Regions from separate parts of the Cronobacter sakazakii genome, predicted to be linked through region 2. Evidence: predicted binding sites of a transcription regulator. Region 2 holds the regulator's gene; the other holds the start of a gene.
The links. The regulator Fur, encoded in region 2, represses iron uptake genes when iron is present. The targets are predictions, from matches to a motif close to ATAATAATGAGAACNACTATCAA.
Positions count from the first base shown of each region.

Region 1 (10,268 bases), 1.3 Mb from region 2:
CGCTGGCGCGCAAGCATTACACCGCAGGCCAGGTGGTGCGCGCCTGGACACCGTTCCTGTTCCTGACCGCCACGGTGACGCTCTGGAGCATTCCGCCGTTTAAAGCGCTGTTCGCCAAAGGCGGCCCGCTCTCAGACCTGGTGTTTAACGTCTCCGTGCCGTACCTCAATGGCCTCGTGGCCCGCATGCCGCCGGTCGTCGCAAAGGCCACCTCTTATGCGGCGGTCTATAAATTCGACTGGCTCTCCGCCACCGGCACCGCGATTTTCGTGGCGGCCATCATTTCGATTATCTGGCTGCGCATGAAGCCGAAAGCCGCTGTAGAAACCTTCGGCCAGACCATGAAAGAACTGGCGCTGCCGATTTACTCCATCGGCATGGTGCTGGCGTTCGCGTTTATCTCTAACTACTCCGGGCTCTCCTCGACGCTGGCGCTCGCACTGGCGCACACCGGCAGCGCGTTTCCGTTCTTCTCGCCGTTCCTCGGCTGGCTTGGCGTGTTCCTGACCGGTTCGGATACCTCGTCGAACGCGCTCTTTGCAGCACTCCAGGCCACGGCCGCCCAGCAGACCGGCGTCTCGGATATTCTGATGGTGGCGGCGAACACCACCGGCGGCGTAACCGGCAAGATGATTTCGCCGCAGTCTATCGCTATCGCCTGCGCGGCGGTGGGGCTGGTGGGCAAAGAGTCCGATCTTTTCCGCTTTACCGTGAAGCACAGTCTGGCGTTCACCTGCATGGTGGGGCTTATCACGCTGCTTCAGGCTTATTACTTTACCTGGATGATCCCATGACATTGATGACCCGGCGACTGGCCGACCATCTGGTGGAGCGCATTCGTGCGCTCATCACCGAGCGCGGGCTGGAAGCCGGAATGCGCCTGCCCTCTGAGCGACAGCTCGCGCAGGAGCTTGGCGTCTCGCGTAATTCACTGCGCGAAGCGTTACAGATTTTGATTCGCGACGGGCTGCTGATAAGCCGTCGCGGCGGCGGCACCTTTGTGCGCTATCAGCTGGAGCCGTGGTCGGAACAGCGCATCGTCCAGCCCATCCGTCACCTGATGGCGGACGATCCGGGGTATCGCTACGACATTTTAGAGGCCCGCCACGCCATTGAAGCCAGCACCGCGTGGTATGCGGCGCTACGCGCCACCGCGCAGGATAAAGAAAAGCTGCGCTACTGCTTCGACGCGATGTTGCAGTTTACCGAGCGCGACGACCCGGATCTCGCCTCGCAGGCCGACGTGCGCTTTCACCTGGCGATTGCCGAGGCGTCGCACAACGTGGTGCTGCTCCAGACCATGCGCGGCTTTTTCGATCTGCTGCAATCGTCGGTGATGGAGAGCCGTCAGCGGATGTATCTGCAACAGCCGATTTTCGCGCAGCTCACCGGCCAGCACCGCGAGATGCTGGAGGCGATCGAAACCGGCGATGCCGAACGGGCGCGCAACGCGACGCTGCGCCACCTCGGCTTTGTCCACTCCACGATTAAACAGCTTGATGAAGATGTCGCCCGCCAGGCGCGTGTCACCCGCCTGCCCGACGACGTAATGCAACCTTCCAGGGAGAATAAAGAATGATTATTTCCGCAGCCAGCGACTATCGCGCAGCGGCGCAGCGTATCCTGCCGCCGTTTCTGTTTCACTATATCGACGGCGGGGCCTACGCGGAATATACCCTTAAGCGCAACGTGGAAGATCTCTCGCAGGTAGCGCTGCGCCAGCGCGTGCTGAAAAATATGTCGGATTTGAGCCTTGAGACGACGCTGTTTAACGAAACGCTCTCGATGCCCGTCGCGCTGGGGCCGGTCGGGTTGTGCGGCATGTACGCGCGTCGCGGCGAAGTTCAGGCGGCGCGCGCGGCCTCGGCGAAAGGCATTCCGTTTACGCTCTCGACGGTGTCCGTCTGCCCCATTGAAGAAGTCGCGCCAGTGATGAACCGCCCGATGTGGTTTCAGCTCTACGTGCTGCGCGACCGCGGTTTTATGCGTAACGCGCTGGAGCGCGCCAAAGCGGCGGGCTGCTCAACGCTGGTGTTTACCGTTGATATGCCCACACCCGGCGCGCGTTACCGCGACGCCCATTCCGGTATGAGCGGCACCAATGCCGCCATGCGCCGCTACTGGCAGGCGGTGACGCACCCGCAGTGGGCGTGGGACGTGGGCCTGAATGGCCGCCCGCACGATCTCGGCAATATTTCCGCGTATCTTGGCAAGCCGACCGGGCTTGAAGATTACATCGGCTGGCTGGCGAACAATTTCGACCCGTCTATCTCGTGGAAAGACCTGGAGTGGATCCGCGAATTCTGGGACGGACCGATGGTTATCAAAGGGATCCTCGACCCGGAAGATGCCCGCGACGCGGTGCGCTTCGGTGCCGACGGGATTGTGGTCTCCAACCACGGCGGCCGCCAGCTTGATGGCGTGCTCTCGTCCGCCCGCGCGCTGCCCGCCATCGCCGATGCGGTGAAGGGCGATATCACCATTCTCGCCGACAGCGGCATCCGCAACGGGCTGGATGTGGTACGTATGATTGCGCTCGGGGCCGACAGCGTGCTGCTGGGCCGCGCGTACCTTTACGCGCTCGCGACCCACGGCGAGAAAGGCGTGGCGAATCTGCTGAATCTGATTGAGAAGGAGATGCGGGTGGCGATGACGCTGACCGGTGCGAAGTCGATTAAGGAGATCACGCGCGAATCGCTGGTGCCGTCGCCGGAATTTACGTCCGTTTTAGCGGATCTGCCCGCCGCCAGCGCGAAACCTGAGCAGGATGACGCGGCGTAAATGTTGATGATGTGAGGGTGGCGGGGTAAGTCGTGACGGGTAAATGACGACGGCGGGTGCGCTGCGCTTACCCGCCTTACCACGCGCCCTATAACGCATAGAGACGTGTTTCCCCAGGATAGGTAAGCGAAGCGCACCCACCAACAAACGCCGCCCCACTGCCCGTAGGGTGGGTAAGCAAAGCGCACCCACCAACAAACGCCGCCCCATTTCCCGCAGGGTGGGTAAGCAAAGCACACCCACCAACAAACGCCGCCCCATTTTCCCGTAGGGTGGGTAAGCGAAGCGCACCCACCAACGATTTTCGGATAACCCGCCTACTACCCTCTACCCCACAACCTGCGCGAAAAACTCTCGATCTTCCCGTTAAGACGCCGGTTTTGCAGCGTTTTCGCCCAACTGGCGGAAAGCCCGCCTGCGCTCAGGAGCCGATGATACTGCTCGTCATCGAATGGCGTATGCCACGCAATCGCGGCGGCCTCGCGCACGGAAATGGCGCTCACCCGCGACACCAGCTCCAGCGGCGCGTCGCTAAACACCTTTCCCTCGCCGATCACCCGGTAGAGCCAGCCGCAGCGCGCGGTATCCTGCATCCGGCCGGAAAGCTCGCTAATCCCCGAGTGAAAATTAACCTTAAAGCACGGCGAACGCGGCTGGGTGATCTGTATCAGCGCCTCGCCCCAGCGAAAGATATCGCCGATAAACGCGTTCTCTTCCGTAAGCCCCAGCGTTGAGAGATTCTCGCCAAATGCGGGCGGCGCGAACCACTCCGCCTGTTCCGGGTATTCACGCGCCCAGACGGCATAATGCTCGCGCGGGTAGTGGCACAGCGCGCGGTCCGCCCCGCCGTGAATTTTCTTCTCCGCCTGCTGATCGCCAACCAGCCCGCGGCGGGTAAGTGACAACTCGCCCTCCACCTGCACTTTGCCGATGGCGCTGGGCCTGCTGCCTTCATAGTCGCGGATTTTGCCGAGATACACCTGCACCGGGAAATACATACGCGCCTCCTTTTGCGGATATAAAAAAAGCGAGCCATCAGGCTCGCTTTTTACAGGTCAGGTTGCAACCTTATTTCTGAGAAGCGAAACGCGCTGCGGCTTCGTCCCAGTTAACCACGTTCCAGAACTCTTTGATGTAGTCCGGACGGCGGTTCTGGAATTTCAGGTAGTACGCGTGCTCCCACACGTCCAGGCCCAGGATCGGGTAGCCGGAAGCGCCGGAGATAGCTTCGCCCATCAGCGGGGAATCCTGGTTTGCGGTGGAAACAACAGCCAGTTTGTCGCCTTTCAGCACCAGCCACGCCCAGCCAGAGCCGAAACGGGTCGCTGCTGCTTTCTCGAACTCTTCTTTGAATTTCTCAACGGAGCCGAAATCGCGCTCGATAGCCGCTTTCAGGTCGCCCTGCAGGGTGGTGCCTTTTTTCAGGCCTTTCCAGAACAGGCTGTGGTTCGCGTGGCCGCCCGCGTTGTTACGCAGAACGGTTTTCTTGTCAGCCGGAACCTGATCCAGTTTGGTGATCAGCTCTTCAACCGGCAGATTCGCCAGCTCCGGCAGGCTTTCCAGCGCCGCGTTAGCGTTGTTGACGTAGGTCTGGTGGTGTTTGGTGTGATGGATTTCCATCGTCTGCTTGTCGAAATGCGGTTCCAGGGCGTCGTATGCGTACGGCAGGGATGGCAGTGTGTAACTCATATTCATCATCTCCATTATTGTCGGGCGGCATAGGTGTTAACGCCGCGTAAGCAGTGGGTTCATTATAGTTAATTAAATGATATTGAAAATGTTTATCAATGCCGCAGTTTTTATATGGTTATAACTTAACGCAATATTAGCCAAAAATGGACACCCTGCGCCGTTTTTCGCACATATTTCCAACGCTTAGGCATCGTCTGAATTCACCATAAAGTGTGATCCCCGTTCGGCTTACTCGCTGTTTTTTGCCACCCGTTAACGCTTCGCGGCAGCGCCCCGAAGGTGAAAGCGTGAGCGCCTCAATAGACTCGATTCGGTTAGGGGGCGGCTTTCGCTCCTGTCTGGTGCTATGACGGAAACGAGGACGACAGCATGAGTAACGCAATAACCATGGGCATACTGTGGCACTTGATTGGCGCGGCGAGCGCCGCCTGCTTTTATGCGCCGTTTAAGAAGGTACGGCACTGGTCCTGGGAGACCATGTGGTCAGTGGGCGGCGTGGTGTCCTGGCTGATTTTACCCTGGGTGGTCAGCGCGCTGCTGCTGCCCGATTTCTGGGCCTACTACCGCTCGTTCAGCGCCGCCACACTGCTGCCGGTGTTTCTGTTCGGCGCGATGTGGGGCATCGGCAACATTAACTACGGCCTGACCATGCGCTATCTCGGTATGTCGATGGGCATCGGTATCGCGATTGGTATTACGCTGATTGTCGGTACGCTGATGACGCCGCTGCTGAACGGCAAATTCGATGTGCTTGTCGGCACCGCGGGCGGGCGGATGACGCTGCTTGGCGTGTTCGTCGCGCTCGTTGGCGTCGCCATTGTCACACGCGCAGGCCAGCTGAAAGAGCGCCAGATGGGCATCAAAGCCGAAGAGTTTAACCTGAAGAAAGGGCTGGTGCTGGCGGTGCTGTGCGGCGTGTTCTCCGCCGGCATGTCGTTTGCGATGGACGCCGCGAAGCCGATGCATGAAGCCGCCGCCGCGCTGGGCGTCGATCCGCTCTACGTCGCGCTGCCAAGCTATGTCGTTATCATGGGCGGCGGCGCGCTGATTAACCTCGGCTTCTGCTTTATCCGCCTCGCGAAGGTGAAAAACCTGTCGATTAAAGCCGATTTCTCGCTGGCGAAACCGCTGCTTATCAGCAACGTGCTGCTCTCGGCGCTCGGCGGGCTGATGTGGTATTTGCAGTTCTTTTTCTACGCCTGGGGCCATGCGCGCATCCCGGCGCAGTACGACTACATCAGCTGGATGCTGCACATGAGTTTTTACGTGCTGTGCGGCGGCATCGTCGGGCTGCTGCTGCGCGAGTGGAAAGCCGCCGGGCGTCGCCCGGTCAGCGTGCTGAGCCTGGGCTGCGTGGTGATTATCGTGGCGGCGAATATCGTCGGGCTGGGCATGGCGACCAACTAACCGGCCATCGCACCCCACTGCTGACGCCACACCCGTGGCGTCACGCCCGTTTCACGGGTAAACACCACCGAGAAATAGTTACTGTCTTCAAAGCCGCAGCGCGCGGCGATTTCGCTTATCAGCAACGAGGAGTGGCGCAGCAGATACTGCGCCTGGCAAATGCGTAACTGGCGCAGGTACTGGCTGATGGTCATGCCCGTCTGCTGGCGGAACAGCTGGCGCAGCGGACGTTCGGCAATCTGATAATGACTGCAAAAGTGCTGTAAATCGAACGGCACGTCGAGGCTGTTGCCGAGCGCGGCCATCAGCAGATCCAGCGTTTCTCCCTCGCCCGGCCCCGTACCGCCCGATGGCTGGTAACGATGACGGCGAAGCGTAATCGCCAGCTGTAAAAAGAGGCTTTCGGCAAGGCAGTGCGAGAGCGCGTCTTGCTTCGGGCTTTCATGCTCAAGCTGGTCAATCACCTGGCGCGCCTGCACCATGCCCTGACTGCTGAGCCGCCAGCGCGGGTCGCCGTTCACGCCGCGCGGGTTTTCCAGCAGATCGCGCCAGTTGACGTTCAGTTGCAGGCGTTCGGGGCAGTAGATGATGTTATGTAGCACCAGATCGTTAACCGACTGGTAGCTGTGGCGGTCTTCGGCGCGGATATAAAAGAGATCGCCGCAGGTGATGCGGTAAGGCCTGTCATTCAGCACATGCAGCCCGTTGCCGCGCCACACCAGCACCAGTTCGCAGAACTCGTGGGTATGCTCGGCAAAAACGTTTTGCGGGTAGCGGTCAGCCACGACGACCGGCTGGGTGGGTGTCGCGAAGAAATCCGCTTTCCTGAGCACTAACTGAGAGGCCACAGCGTATCTCCGGGGCAAATGGCTGCAAAGTATGCGTTTTTTCGCCGCGGAAAACGGTGATTTCCTTCGCGTTACTGGGTTTGCCCGTCGCGCCCCTGGCGAATATCGCGCGGCGACCACGAAAACTCGCGCCGGAAGAGCGTGGAGAAGTGGTTGCTGTCGCCAAAGCCGCACTGATAGGCGATATCCGTGACGCTCTCTTCGCTGTGGCGCAACAGATAGCGCGCTTTCATCAGGCGCAGACGGTTAAGGTAGCGCTGCGGCGTCAGCCCGGTGCGCTGCTTAAGCTGGCGGTGCAGCGTGCGCAGCGACAGCCGGTGATGGTCGGCGAGCTGCTCCCAGCAAATCTCTTCCGCGTAATGTTCCTCAAGCCAGGCGATAAGCTGGTTCAGCCGTTCATCAGGGCGGCCGTCGCCCTGCGCATGCGCGCCGCTACGCAGCAAAATCAGCAGTTGCATAAAGAGCATCTCCATGCTGGCGATGGCGTGGACGTCGCTGCTTTCTCGCAGCGCTTCCAGTTGTCCGACCAGCGGGCGGGCCTGATGCAGCGTCTGCTGGCTGACGCGCCAGTGCGACGGATAGTGACCGTCCTGCTCCTGCGGCAGAAGCTTTTCAAGCCCCGACAGGAAACTGAACGCCTGCGGCGAGCGATACAGCACATTGGTCAGGCAGAGGTTTTCGGTGTGCTCGTAGAGATGACGATCGTGGTCGCGCACAAAGCAGACGGAGCCGCCGCTGAGCGTATACGGCTGACCATTAAACACATGCGTGCCGGTGCCGTGCTCAACGATGACAATCTCATAAAAATCATGATGATGCTCAGGAAAAGCCGCCTGCGGAAGACGCGGTTCAATGGTCACCGACGCTGCGCCGGATGGGAAAAAATCAACGCTCTGTAGTACCGTCATCATTGCCCCCGCATTCTGTGAAACCTGCCTGATAGTAGATAACGGTTCTCACTGACACCTTAAATTTTCGACGCCAAAACGCGCAAAGCCTGTCGGTTTTTTAAGAAACACCGTGAAATTTCTGGAAATGCGGCGCGGCTCACACCCCGGCCAGCCAGGCGGCCAGACGCCATTTTGTGAACTCCCTCACGTTCATCTTTGCCTCCTTGCCAGCGCGTTTAACGCACTGTCCGTGGAGTGAAGGTGCGCCGCCGCGCCGCTCCCTAGACTGGCGTCAGAGATTCCAACAAGGACCCCAACCATGACTATTCGCCATAGCGTCGCGGTCGATCTGGGGGCGTCCAGCGGCCGCGTGATGCTGGCCCGCTACGACAGCCACGGACAGCGCCTGACGCTTGAGGAAATCCACCGTTTCGCCAACGGCCTGCGCCGCGTGGACGGCTTCGACACCTGGGATGTGGATGCGCTGGAGCGTGAAGTGCGCACGGGGCTGGAGAAAGCCTGCGCGCGCGGCGTCGCTATCGACAGCATCGGCATCGACACCTGGGGCGTCGATTATGTGTTGCTGGATGCGCGCGGCGAGCGCGTCGGCCTGCCGGTGTCGTATCGCGACAGCCGCACCGACGGCCTCATGGCCCGCGCGGAGCAGCAAATGGGCCGTGAGGCGATTTACCGCCGCACCGGCATTCAGTTCCTGCCGTTTAACACGCTGTATCAGTTTCGGGCGCTGGTAGAGCAGCAGCCGGAGCTGGTTGGCCGCGTGGCGCATGCGCTGCTCATCCCGGATTACCTCTGCTACCGGCTTACGGGCGCGCTGAACTGGGATTACACCAACGCCACCACCACGCAGCTTATCAATATCAATACCGATAACTGGGACGAGACGCTGCTCGACTGGGCGGGCGTGCCGCACCACTGGCTCGGCGCGCCGACGCATCCGGGCAACGTGATCGGCCACTGGCGCAGCGCGCAGGGCGTCGAAGTGCCGGTGGTTTCTGTGGCGACGCACGACACCGCCAGCGCGGTGATCGCCGCGCCGCTGGCGACGCCGGACGCGGCGTACCTTTCCTCCGGCACCTGGTCGCTGATGGGTTTTGAGAGCAAAACGCCGTACACCGATGACCGCGCGCTCGCGGCCAATATCACCAACGAAGGCGGTGCCGAAGGGCGTTACCGGGTGCTGAAAAACATCATGGGGCTGTGGCTGTTGCAGCGCGTCTGCCAGGAGCAGCAGATTACCGACCTGCCCGCCCTTATCGACGAGGCGCGCGCGCTTGCGCCCTGCCGCTTTGTGGTGAACCCCAATGACGACCGCTTTATCAACCCGGAAAACATGAGCCGCGAAATTCAGGCCGCCTGCCTGGCGCGCGGCGAGCCTGCGCCGCAAAGCGCGGGAGAGCTGGCGCGCTGTGTTTTTGACAGCCTGGCGCTGCTGTATGCCCGCGTGCTGGAAGAGCTCACCGCCCTGCGCGGGCGGCCGTTCACGGTGCTGCATATCGTCGGCGGTGGCAGCCAGAACCCGCTGCTGAATCAGCTTTGCGCCGATGCCTGCGGCATTCCGGTGCTGGCAGGCCCGGTGGAGGCCTCCACGCTCGGCAATATCGGCTGCCAGCTGATGGCGCTGGATGATATCGCCGATGTCGACGCGTTTCGCCGCGTTGTGACCGCCAGCCAGACGCTGACCCCTTTTCACCCTCAGACGGACAGCGAAATAGCGCGCCACGCGGCGCAGGTATCGCCGTCCCGTCAAATCAGGAAGGAGCTTTACGCATGACCACTCACATTCATCAGGCCTGGGAAATGGCGAAGCAGCGCTTCGCCGCCGTTGGCGTCGATGCCGAAGCCGCACTACGCCAGCTCGACCGCCTGCCGGTTTCCATGCACTGCTGGCAGGGCGACGACGTGGCCGGGTTTGAAAACCCGCAGGGGCAGCTCACCGGCGGCATTCAGGCGACCGGCAACTATCCGGGCAAGGCGCGTAACGCCGAAGAGCTGCGCGCCGATCTCGACCAGGCGCTGCGCCTGATCCCCGGCCCCAAACGCCTGAACCTACACGCCATCTATCTGGAATCCGACACGCCGGTCGCCCGCAATGAGATCAAACCGGCACATTTCGCAAACTGGGTGGCGTGGGCGCGCGAGCGCCAGCTGGGGCTGGATTTCAACCCGTCGTGCTTCTCGCACCCGCTGAGCGCCGACGGCTTTACGCTCTCGCACCCTAACCCGGAAATTCGCCAGTTCTGGATTGAGCACTGCCAGGCGAGCCGCCGCGTGTCGGCGTCGTTTGGCGAACAGCTCGGCACACCGTCGGTAATGAACATCTGGATCCCGGACGGCATGAAAGATACGCCAGTGGACCGCCTGGCGCCGCGCCGCCGCCTGCTCGCCGCGCTGGATGAGGTTATCCGCGAAAAACTCAACCCGGCGCACCACATCGACGCGGTAGAGAGCAAGCTGTTCGGCATTGGTGCGGAGAGCTACACCGTCGGCTCAAACGAGTTTTACCTGGGCTATGCCGCAAGCCGCCAGACCGCACTGTGCCTCGACGCTGGCCATTTCCACCCGACTGAAGTGATCTCCGACAAAATCTCCGCCGCAATACTCTACGTGCCGCGCCTGCTGCTGCACGTGA
Region 1 covers NZ_CP011047.1:869,192-879,459, reverse strand. The annotation lists gene lldP (L-lactate permease) at 1-794, shown strand, start outside; gene lldR (transcriptional regulator LldR) at 791-1,579, shown strand; gene lldD (FMN-dependent L-lactate dehydrogenase LldD) at 1,576-2,781, shown strand; gene yiiM (6-hydroxyaminopurine reductase) at 3,102-3,779, opposite strand; gene sodA (superoxide dismutase [Mn]) at 3,850-4,470, opposite strand; gene rhaT (L-rhamnose/proton symporter RhaT) at 4,843-5,880, shown strand; gene rhaR (HTH-type transcriptional activator RhaR) at 5,877-6,728, opposite strand; gene rhaS (HTH-type transcriptional activator RhaS) at 6,800-7,636, opposite strand; gene rhaB (rhamnulokinase) at 7,938-9,410, shown strand; gene CSK29544_RS04050 (L-rhamnose isomerase) at 9,407-10,268, shown strand, end outside.
Region 1: the regulator Fur is predicted to act here: its motif matches at 4,547-4,569, upstream of sodA (superoxide dismutase [Mn]).

Region 2 (10,268 bases):
AGACGGCGGAGATAGCCGCTGATTTGCGCTTTTTCCACTTCGAGCCCGGCGAGCGCTGGCACGCTTTTGAGGGCTACGCGCCGCACCAGTACTTCGTCGATCCGTGCAAGCTGCTGCTCACCACGCCGGGGATTAATACCGACACCGGCGAGTATGAGGCTTTCGGCGTGCCCGCCGCCGTGCTCGCAAGCTACCTGCGCGAAAACCACATCATCCCGGAGAAATGCGATCTCAACTCGATTCTGTTCCTGCTGACGCCCGCCGAGGAGATGAGCAAGCTGCAACAGCTGGTGGCGCAACTGGCGCGCTTTGAAGCGCTGCTGGAGCGCGACGCGCCGCTCGTCGACGTGCTGCCCTCGCTCTTTAAACAGCACCAGGTGCGCTACGAAGGCTATACGCTGCGACAGCTCTGCCAGGAGATGCACGACTTTTACGCCAGCCGTAACGTTAAACAGCTGCAAAAAGAGATGTTCCGCAAAGCGCATTTCCCGCGCGTCGTCATGAGCCCGCAGGCGGCCCACCAGGCGTTTATTCGCGGCAATATTGAACTGGTACGGCTTGAACAGGCCGAAGGGCGTATCGCGGCGGAGGGTGCGCTCCCCTACCCGCCCGGCGTGCTGTGCGTGGTGCCCGGCGAAATCTGGGGCGGCGCGGCGCTGCATTACTTTCAGGCGCTGGAAGAAGGGATCAACCTGCTGCCGGGCTTCGCGCCGGAATTGCAGGGCGTCTATGTCGAAACCTGCGATGGCCGCCATCAGGTCTGGTGTTACGTGGTCAGTGAAAACCCTGCCTCGCAACCCCGTACAGAAGGAGCGTTATGATGAGCAAATCCAACAAAATGGGCGTTGTGCCGCTGACTATCCTGACCATGGTCAACATGATGGGCTCCGGTATTATCATGCTGCCGACCAAACTCGCCGAAGTGGGGACGATTTCGATTATCTCATGGCTTGTGACCGCCGTCGGCTCGACAGCGCTCGCCTGGGCGTTTGCCAAATGCGGGATGTACAGCCGTAAATCGGGCGGCATGGGCGGCTATGCGGAATACGCCTTCGGCAAATCCGGCAACTTTATGGCGAACTACACCTACGGGGTGTCGCTGCTTATCGCGAACGTGGCCATCGCTATTTCGGCGGTCGGCTACGGCAGCGAGCTGTTCGGCGCGGCCTTAACGCCGGTGCAAACCGGGATCGCCACCATCGGCGTGCTGTGGATCTGCACCGTCGCTAATTTCGGCGGCGCGCGTATTACCGGCAAGCTCAGCAGCGTGACCGTCTGGGGGGTGATCATTCCGGTGGTCGGGCTGTCGGTCATCGGCTGGTTCTGGTTCAGCCCGACACTGTATGCCGCCTCATGGAACCCGCATCACGTGCCGTTTTTCGATGCGGTCGGATCGTCAATCGCCATGACGCTGTGGGCCTTTCTGGGGCTGGAATCGGCCTGCGCCAATACGGAAGTAGTGGAAAACCCGGAGCGCAACGTGCCGATTGCGGTGCTCGGCGGCACGCTGGGCGCGGCGGTGATTTATATCGTCTCAACCAATGTGATTGCGGGCATTGTGCCGAACCTGGATCTGGCCCACTCCACCGCGCCGTTCGGGCTGGCGTTCGCGCAGATGTTTACGCCGGGCGTCGGGAAAATCATTATGGCGCTGATGGTGATGTCCTGCTGCGGCTCGCTGCTCGGCTGGCAGTTCACCATCGCCCAGGTGTTCCGCTCCTCCGCCGATGAGGGCTATTTCCCGAAAGTCTTTTCCCACCTGAGCCGCGCGGAAGCGCCGGTCAAAGGGATGCTGACGATTGTGATTATCCAGAGCGGGCTGTCGCTGATGACCATCAGCCCTTCGCTTAACAAGCAGTTTAACGTGCTGGTGAACCTGGCGGTGGTAACGAATATCATCCCGTATATTCTGTCGATGGCGGCGCTGGTGATTATTCAGCAGGTGGCGAAAGTGCCGCCGCGTAAGGCGAAACCGGCGAATCTGGTGGCGCTGCTCGGGGCGATTTACAGCTTCTACGCGCTCTACTCGTCAGGCGAGGAGGCGATGCTGTATGGCGCGATAGTCACCTTTATGGGCTGGACGCTGTACGGGCTGGTGTCGCCGCGCTTTGAGCTGACCAATAAACACAGTTAATGAGCGGCATGACGATGAAAACAAAACGGCAACCCGAAGGTTGCCGTTTTTCGCGTCTCCTGTTCAGGAGCGCATTCAGGCGTTTTTCAGCACTTCACTGACGATTTCCACCGCTTCTTTCTCGATCTGCTTGCGGTGTTCTTCACCGAGGAAACTTTCGCAGTAGATCTTGTACGCGTCTTCGGTGCCGGAAGGACGCGCCGCGAACCAGCCGTTCTCGGTCATCACTTTCAGGCCGCCGATAGCCGCACCGTTGCCCGGAGCGGCAGTCAGACGCGCGGTGATGGGGTCGCCTGCCAGCGTACTGGCGCTGACCATTTCCGGAGAGAGCTTCGAGAGCGCCGCTTTCTGCGCGGAGGTCGCGGAAGCCTGTAGACGGTTGTAGCTCGGCGCGCCGAAACGCGCGGCCAGTTCGTCATAGTGCTGCTGCGGGTTTTTACCGGTTACGGCGGTGATTTCCGCCGCCAGCAGGCACATGATGATGCCGTCTTTATCAGTGGACCACGGCGTGCCGTCAAAGCGCAGGAAAGACGCGCCCGCGCTCTCTTCGCCGCCAAAGCCAAAGCTGCCGTCGTAGAGACCGTCAACAAACCATTTAAAGCCAACCGGCACTTCCACCAGCTTACGGCCCAGCGCGTCCACCACGCGGTCGATCATCGCGGAGGAGACCAGCGTTTTGCCAACGGCCACATCCTGACCCCACTGCGGACGATGCTGGAACAGGTAGTTGATCGCCACCGCCAGATAGTGGTTCGGGTTCATCAGGCCCGCAGGCGTGACGATACCGTGACGGTCGTAGTCCGGGTCGTTCGCGAACGCCAGGTCGAACTTATCACGCAGCGCCAGCAGACCGGCCATCGCCGATTCCGAGGAGCAGTCCATGCGGATTGCGCCGTCTTTATCGAGGTGCATAAAGCGGAAAGTCTGATCCACCTGATCGTTAACGATGGTGAGATTGAGCTTGTAGTGCTCCGCGATGCGCTTCCAGTATTCGATACCGGAGCCGCCGAGCGGATCAACGCCAAGCTTCAGGCCCGCTTTCTGGATAGCGGCCATATCAACGATTTCTGCAAGCCCCTCGATAAACGGCTGCACCAGGTCTTTTTCCTGAATGCGGCCGCTCGCCCAGGCCTCGTCCAGAGAGATGCGTTTCACCTCTTTCAGGCCGTTCGCCAGCAGTTCGTTAGCGCGGTTTTCGACCACTTTGGTGACGTTGGTGTCTGCCGGGCCGCCGTTAGGCGGGTTGTATTTGATGCCGCCGTCGTCCGGTGGGTTGTGCGACGGGGTGATGACGATGCCATCGGCCTGCGCGCCGCCGCGTTTGTTATGCTCAAGAATGGCATTCGAAACCGCAGGCGTCGGCGTATAACCGTTGTTCTCCTGCACGATGATATCGACGCCGTTGGCGGCCAGCACTTCCAGCACGGAGATAATCGCAGGCTCGGAGAGCGCGTGCGTATCTTTACCGACATAGCACGGCCCGGTGATGCCGTTTTTCGTACGCTCTTCGGCGATCGCCTGGGCTATCGCCAGAATGTGCGGCTCGTTAAAGCTGTGGCGCGCGGCGCTCCCACGGTGGCCGGACGTACCGAACTTGACCGCGTGTTCCGCATTACCCACTTCCGGCTTCAGCACGTAGTACTGCGCGGTGAGCTGGGCGACGTTGATTAAATCACTCTGTTGTGCAGGCTGTCCCGCACGGTTATTGACTGCCATGGCCTGGTCCTTCTGACGCAAGAGTTAAATGGTGCCGCAAACCTTCTCAATCAATTCCGCCGGGAACTGCATGGTCTGCATGATGTGTTCAATCATGCTGCATTTGCGGCCTGTATTCGTATTCGTAATCACCCAGTACGGTGTGCCCGGCACGTGGCGGGGTTTCGTCTGGTTGCCACTTTGCAGCAGCGTTTGCTCGTCACCGGCGAAATAGACGCGGGTACGGCCGTGTAACGACTCGGTCGCTTCGGCAAATGCGTTTGCATCCAGTGAATAGAGTGTAGACAGCACCAGCATAAAACGATTGACCGCGCGTTTTTGTTCGGCGTATTCATCCGATAACAGCAGTTCACGCATGGCTCGCACGCGGTCGCGCGCCGAGTTCACTGGCTTTTCAGGCTCAGCGGCGGGCGCAACAGTGGCGGGAGTCTCTGCTTTGGCGGGTGTAGCGGCTAATGGCGAGGAGGCGGAAAATTTCAACATGCGCCGTAAAATGTCGGACGCGCTTTCGCCAATATGCAGGGTGTGGCTGGCAATGTAGCGATACAGCTCGTCATCAACTTCAATCGTTTTCATCTTAATCCAGTGCGATATCTTTTCTGAATACAAGTCGTTGGGAGTATAAAGTTAAAACCCAACAGCGGATAGCGTCAAACCAGGAAGGCCGCAAAAGTCGGAATTAACTGGAACCTTGCAGCCGGGCGGCAGAATGGTCAACATGATAACCTAACCTGTCAGTCGCCAAAAAAGAACTTTGCCATGAAATTAAATATCCGCACGCAATCTGCGCAACAACCGACTCAAAATACACCGATTGTGTTAATTCACGGGCTGTTTGGCAGCCTGGATAACCTGGGCGTGCTGGCTCGCGATCTGGTGGACGATCATGACGTTGTGCAGGTTGATTTGCGAAACCACGGGCTTTCCGGGCGCAGCGAGACGATGGATTATCCGGCGATGGCGCAGGATATTCTCGAAACGCTGGATGCGCAGGGGCTGAATAAGGTGATTCTTATCGGTCATTCAATGGGCGGCAAAGCGGCAATGGCGGTGACCGCGCTTGCGCCAGATCGCATTGAAAAGCTGGTGGCGATTGATATAGCGCCTGTGGATTATCAGGTGCGCCGTCACGATGAAATATTCAATGCGGTGAACGCGGTGAGCGACGCGGGCGTTACCTCACGCCAGCAGGCGGCGGAGATTATGCGCCAGCATATCCGCGAGGAAGGCGTGGTGCAGTTTCTGCTGAAATCGTTTGTCGATGGCGAGTGGCGCTTTAATGTGTCGGTGCTGTGGAGCCAGTATTCGCATATCGTCGGCTGGGAAACGGTGCCTGCCTGGCACGGCCCGGCGCTGTTTATTCGCGGCGGCGCGTCGCCTTATGTGGAAGAAGCGCACCGCGAGGCGCTGCTCTCACAGTTCCCCAAAGCCCGCGCGCATGTGATTGCGGGCGCAGGCCACTGGGTGCATGCCGAAAAACCGCAGGCGGTGCTGCGCGCGATTCGTCGTTTTCTGGAAACTGATTAAAAACAGACCGACCGGCGCCGTCGCGCGCCGGATGCGTTGGCGCGCTTCGCTCCCTGATGTATGATGGCGCGCTGAAATACCGCCGGGCTCCGCCACGGCAGCCTGTTTCCCCTGTCTATACTCATACCATGGCAAAAGAACAAACGGACCGCACAACGCTCGATCTCTTCGCGGATGAACGCCGTCCGGGCAGACCGAAAACCAATCCGCTGTCGCGCGACGAACAGCTGCGCATCAATAAGCGCAACCAGCTTAAGCGTGACAAAGTTCGCGGGCTTAAGCGCGTGGAGCTGAAGCTGAACGCCGACGCGGTAGACGCGCTGAACCATCTCGCGCAGGCGCGCAATATCAGCCGCAGCGAGCTGATAGAAGCGATGCTGCTCGCGCAGCTGAAAGCCTTGCAGGAGTAAGGTCTGGTCTGAATTTTACCCAAAAGGACCGGGCAATGTAGCAGAGAGTGCACCCGGTGCCTGATAGCGTTTCCGCACCTTCTTCTGTTCTGCTATGATTGCCCTATCTGTGGGCGTTATGCCAGCACCATCACATTTAGATTCAAGAGGTTATTCTTCTTATGGCAATCGTAGGCATCTTTTTCGGCAGCGACACCGGCAATACCGAAAATATCGCAAAAATTATCCAGAAACAGCTCGGGACTGACGTTGCTGAAGTGCATGACATTGCTAAAAGCAGCAAAGAGGATCTGGAAGCATTCGATATTCTTCTGCTTGGCATCCCGACCTGGTACTACGGCGAAGCGCAGTGCGACTGGGACGACTTCTTCCCGACGCTCGAAGAAATTGACTTTAACGGCAAGCTGGTGGCGCTTTTCGGCTGCGGCGACCAGGAAGATTACGCAGAATATTTCTGCGACGCGCTGGGCACCATTCGCGACATCATCGAGCCGCGCGGTGCGACCATTGTTGGCCACTGGCCGACCGAAGGTTACCACTTTGAAGCTTCTAAAGGCCTCGCTGATGACGACCACTTCGTTGGTCTCGCGATTGACGAAGATCGCCAGCCGGAGCTGACCGCCGAACGCGTTGAAAAATGGGTCAAACAGGTGTCCGAAGAGCTGCATCTGCAGGAAATCATCAACGCCTGATGATAAGCGGCGCGGGCACCGTTCCGCGCCGTTTGATAGATAAAAGCAATGAAAATAATTGCTACAAATTTTTAACTTTCCCTCACTACGCTGTACAATGGCTTTCTTAATTATCAGGCTCTCCACGTGAAAAACGCTGGCTGGCCCACGATTTTTAAGCTCTTTTTTGCCGGACGCTTGCGGTTTTCATTTAGGCATGTCAGTTCTATAATGAGACGCATTCATCTTCGGCGTATCCGATGTATCGCTCCCTTCCGGAGCGAGTCGTTAAGCAACAGGACAGATTCCGCATGACTGACAACAATACCGCATTAAAGAAGGCCGGCCTGAAAGTCACGCTTCCTCGATTAAAAATCCTCGAAGTGCTGCAGGAACCGGTCAATCATCATGTCAGTGCGGAAGACCTCTATAAGCGTCTGATTGACATGGGTGAAGAGATTGGCCTTGCCACGGTCTATCGCGTACTTAACCAGTTCGACGATGCCGGCATCGTCACTCGTCACAACTTTGAAGGCGGTAAATCCGTTTTCGAGCTGACGCAACAGCATCATCACGATCACCTGATTTGCCTCGATTGCGGCAAAGTGATCGAATTCAGTGATGATTCTATTGAAGCGCGTCAGCGTGAAATCGCCACGCGCCACGGCATCCGCCTGACCAACCACAGCCTCTATCTGTACGGTCACTGCGCCGATGGCGACTGCCGCGAAAATGAACACGCCCACGAGGCTGGCGGGAAATAACGCTCGCTATACTGCATTATCCCAGGCCGACATTTGTCGGCCTTTTTATTGCCTGAACCCCCTTTAACAAAAATATAGATGTATTTTTTTAGATAAAATTTGAAAACTGGAGTGTTTTAATACAGCGCACAATGCTTAATTAAACCACATATATTTTTTTAAATCGAAATTCAGAAAAGATAAATATCTTTATCACTCAATCGGTTAGAGATGAGATTATCCCTGTTTTTCCTTTTCTGTTCTCTGCCCCTTATTGCAGCCATAAAAAAGCATCCATTAAGATACAGCAACGATTTAATTTTATTTTATTAAGGTAACCAACATGGTCTTACCCCCTAAACCGCTTGCTGAGATTTACCGTATTGCGGATATTTTTAATAGCTACGGCAACTGGTCTCGTGCAGAGAAAAATACGCTGATCCCGCTTCGGGACGGGGAGATCTGCATCATTCGTGGCGGTCAGTTCTCTCTGATGCGCCAGAGTGACAGGCTGTTGCTGGAAAAAAGCAGCGCACCCTCTGTGCTGGGACTGGCGAGGAATTTAGGCAAAACTCAATTCGCCAAATTACAGGCTGATTCCGAATGCCATTACCAGTTAATTCCTTTTGATTATTTCATTCAGGAAATTGAGAAAAATCACTGCCAGTTACATCTGCTTATTTTGTCCTCATGGTTTATTAATATGCTTTGCTATCGCGAAGAAATTATGATGGGAAGAAACAGCTACAGCATGATTAAAGCGAATATCGATTGTCTCGCGACAATGGATGAGTTCATGCGTAACCGGATTAACGTGGCCGACTATATCGTTAAAAAAACCAATCTTTCCCGCAGCATGGTGATGAAAACCCTTTCTCAGTTGCGCGGTGCGAAAAATATTGAGATAAGCAAAGGCAAACTGGTTGCGGTTCACCATCTGCCTGAATCGCTGTAGAGCGCGCGCCCGTTCATAAGAAAGCCAGCCCGGAGGCTGGCTTTTTATTGCGTTAGGGCTGTACGTTATCCACACGGCTGTAACGTTTACCGTCGCTGCTGACGCTTCGTACCTGTACGGCACCCGTCACGCGTGGCGGCTTCGCATCGTCGTAGCGCTGCCAGTGCGCGCCGCCATCAGTGGAGTATTCCATCGCGACACCTGGCAGACTGACGTTCATCTGCAACACGCCGTCGTGAATGCGCGCGCCCGGCACCGGCAGGCGGAATTGCACGCCCGCTTTTTCAAGCTTCGGCAGCTCACGGCTGCCCGCCAGGTTCGCAAAGCGCGTCCAGTCATCATGCAGCGCTTTTACATCCACCTGATGGGTTTCGCCGCCTTTATATTCGCGACCAGCCTGATAATCCTGCTCCCAGGCCGCGCGATGCCAGGCGCGTTCAGCTACAGCTAACAGACGCGGGTACATCATGTACTCCATTTGTTTATCGGTGCGCACCACTTCGCTCCAGAGCTGCGCCGAGAGTCCATACGCGCCTGGCCAGGGTTTGTCCGACTTAGCGCTGAACGCGTTGCCGTCGCGATCGACGGATGTCTCGGCGTTTTGCGGGAGGTTATCCGGCGCGAAGCTGAAAATCTTACGTTCGTCGCTAAAGCGTGTGCCCCAGTAATAGCCGCTCTCCGCCGGATTCACTTCATTCGGGAAATCGAGGTAGACGTAATCGGGGTTAGAAACCACCACGCGGAAACCTTTATTCGCCCAGTCGTTCGCTGTATCAAAGCCTCCCCAGTAGAGCGTATCCCAGAAGTTGACGTTAACGTGCGAGGTGGCGAAAGCGCTCGCGTCTTTCGCGTCCTTAAGCCCGTCCTGCCACGCCTGCATAGTGTCGATGCCGTGCGCTTTGACTAGTTTGCTCACTTCCACGCCAAAATAGCTGGAGAGGTGCTCGACATCAGCGACGACACCGTCCTGCACCATTTTCTGACACACCGGCGAGCGCGCCCAGGGCTTGTCCTGACGGCTCTGATCGATAATCCCCTTCCCGGCCTCCGGTTTCGCTTTATCCGTATAACCCGCGCCGAGATAGATATTTTTCGCCTCATCGCCGCCAAAATGCCAGGTGGTGAGCGGCTGTCCGGCCTCTTTATGCATCTGCTGGATCTCGCCAATCACTTTATCGACAAAGCGGCGCGAGGAGTCGAGGCACGGATTGAGATAGCCGGTGCGGTTGTAGTACTGCACGCCAGTGGTGACGGACGTATCTTTCGGGTCGAGCAGGCGATACTGGTTTGCCTCTTCGGTTTTACCCGCTTTCTGCAGCCTGTCGTAGCGCGCTTCCATCGCAATCACCGCCGCGCGGGCATGTGCGGGCATGTCGATTTCCGGGATCACTTCTATCTGGCGCGCGGCGGCATATTTCACAATCTCAATATAATCCGCGCGGGTGAAGTAGCCGCTGCCGTTGTTGTTCGTATCTGGCCCGGAGCCGAGCTGCGGCAGCAGGCAGGTTTTTTCGCTGAGATCGTGACAGCGCTTCGCCCCTACATCGGTCAGTTCCGGCAAGCCCGGTATTTCAATACGCCAGCCTTCGTCATCGCTCAAATGAAAGTGGAATTTATTGAGCTTATAGGCCGCCATCTGGTCAAGCAGGCGCAGCACAGCGGCTTTGGTGTGGAAGTTGCGTCCCACATCGAGTTGAATGCCGCGATAATCAAAACGCGGCGCGTCCTGCGCATCGAGCGTGGCGATTTGCTTCGCGCCCTCAGCCGGGATCAGCGACAGCAGCGATTGCAGCCCGTAAAAGACGCCCGCGCGGTCATAGCCGGTAATCGTCGTCTCTTTTGGCCCGATATGCAGCTGATATGCGCCGGATACCGCCTCTTTACCACTAAAGGCGTGGCTGGCAATGGCTGTGCGTACCGGGTAGCCTGCATCAGTTTTTATACCGAGCAGCGCGAAACGGGCGAAAATCGCCTCCTGTGCGGGTTTCTCCAGCGCGGCAATATCGAGCTGAACGCCTTTTTCGAGAGAAACATTTTGCCCGTGTACTTTGACGTGCCGCGGCGTGGGCACGATCTGCCCGCGCAGGCGCTCTGCGTTCAGTGTTTTGACAT
Region 2 covers NZ_CP011047.1:4,077,294-4,087,561, forward strand. The annotation lists gene speF (ornithine decarboxylase SpeF) at 1-821, shown strand, start outside; gene potE (putrescine-ornithine antiporter) at 821-2,134, shown strand; gene pgm (phosphoglucomutase (alpha-D-glucose-1,6-bisphosphate-dependent)) at 2,210-3,850, opposite strand; gene seqA (replication initiation negative regulator SeqA) at 3,875-4,426, opposite strand; gene ybfF (esterase) at 4,610-5,377, shown strand; gene ybfE (LexA regulated protein) at 5,506-5,787, shown strand; gene fldA (flavodoxin FldA) at 5,949-6,479, shown strand; gene fur (ferric iron uptake transcriptional regulator) at 6,770-7,222, shown strand; gene CSK29544_RS19395 (helix-turn-helix domain-containing protein) at 7,545-8,156, shown strand; gene CSK29544_RS19400 (beta-N-acetylhexosaminidase) at 8,209-10,268, opposite strand, start outside.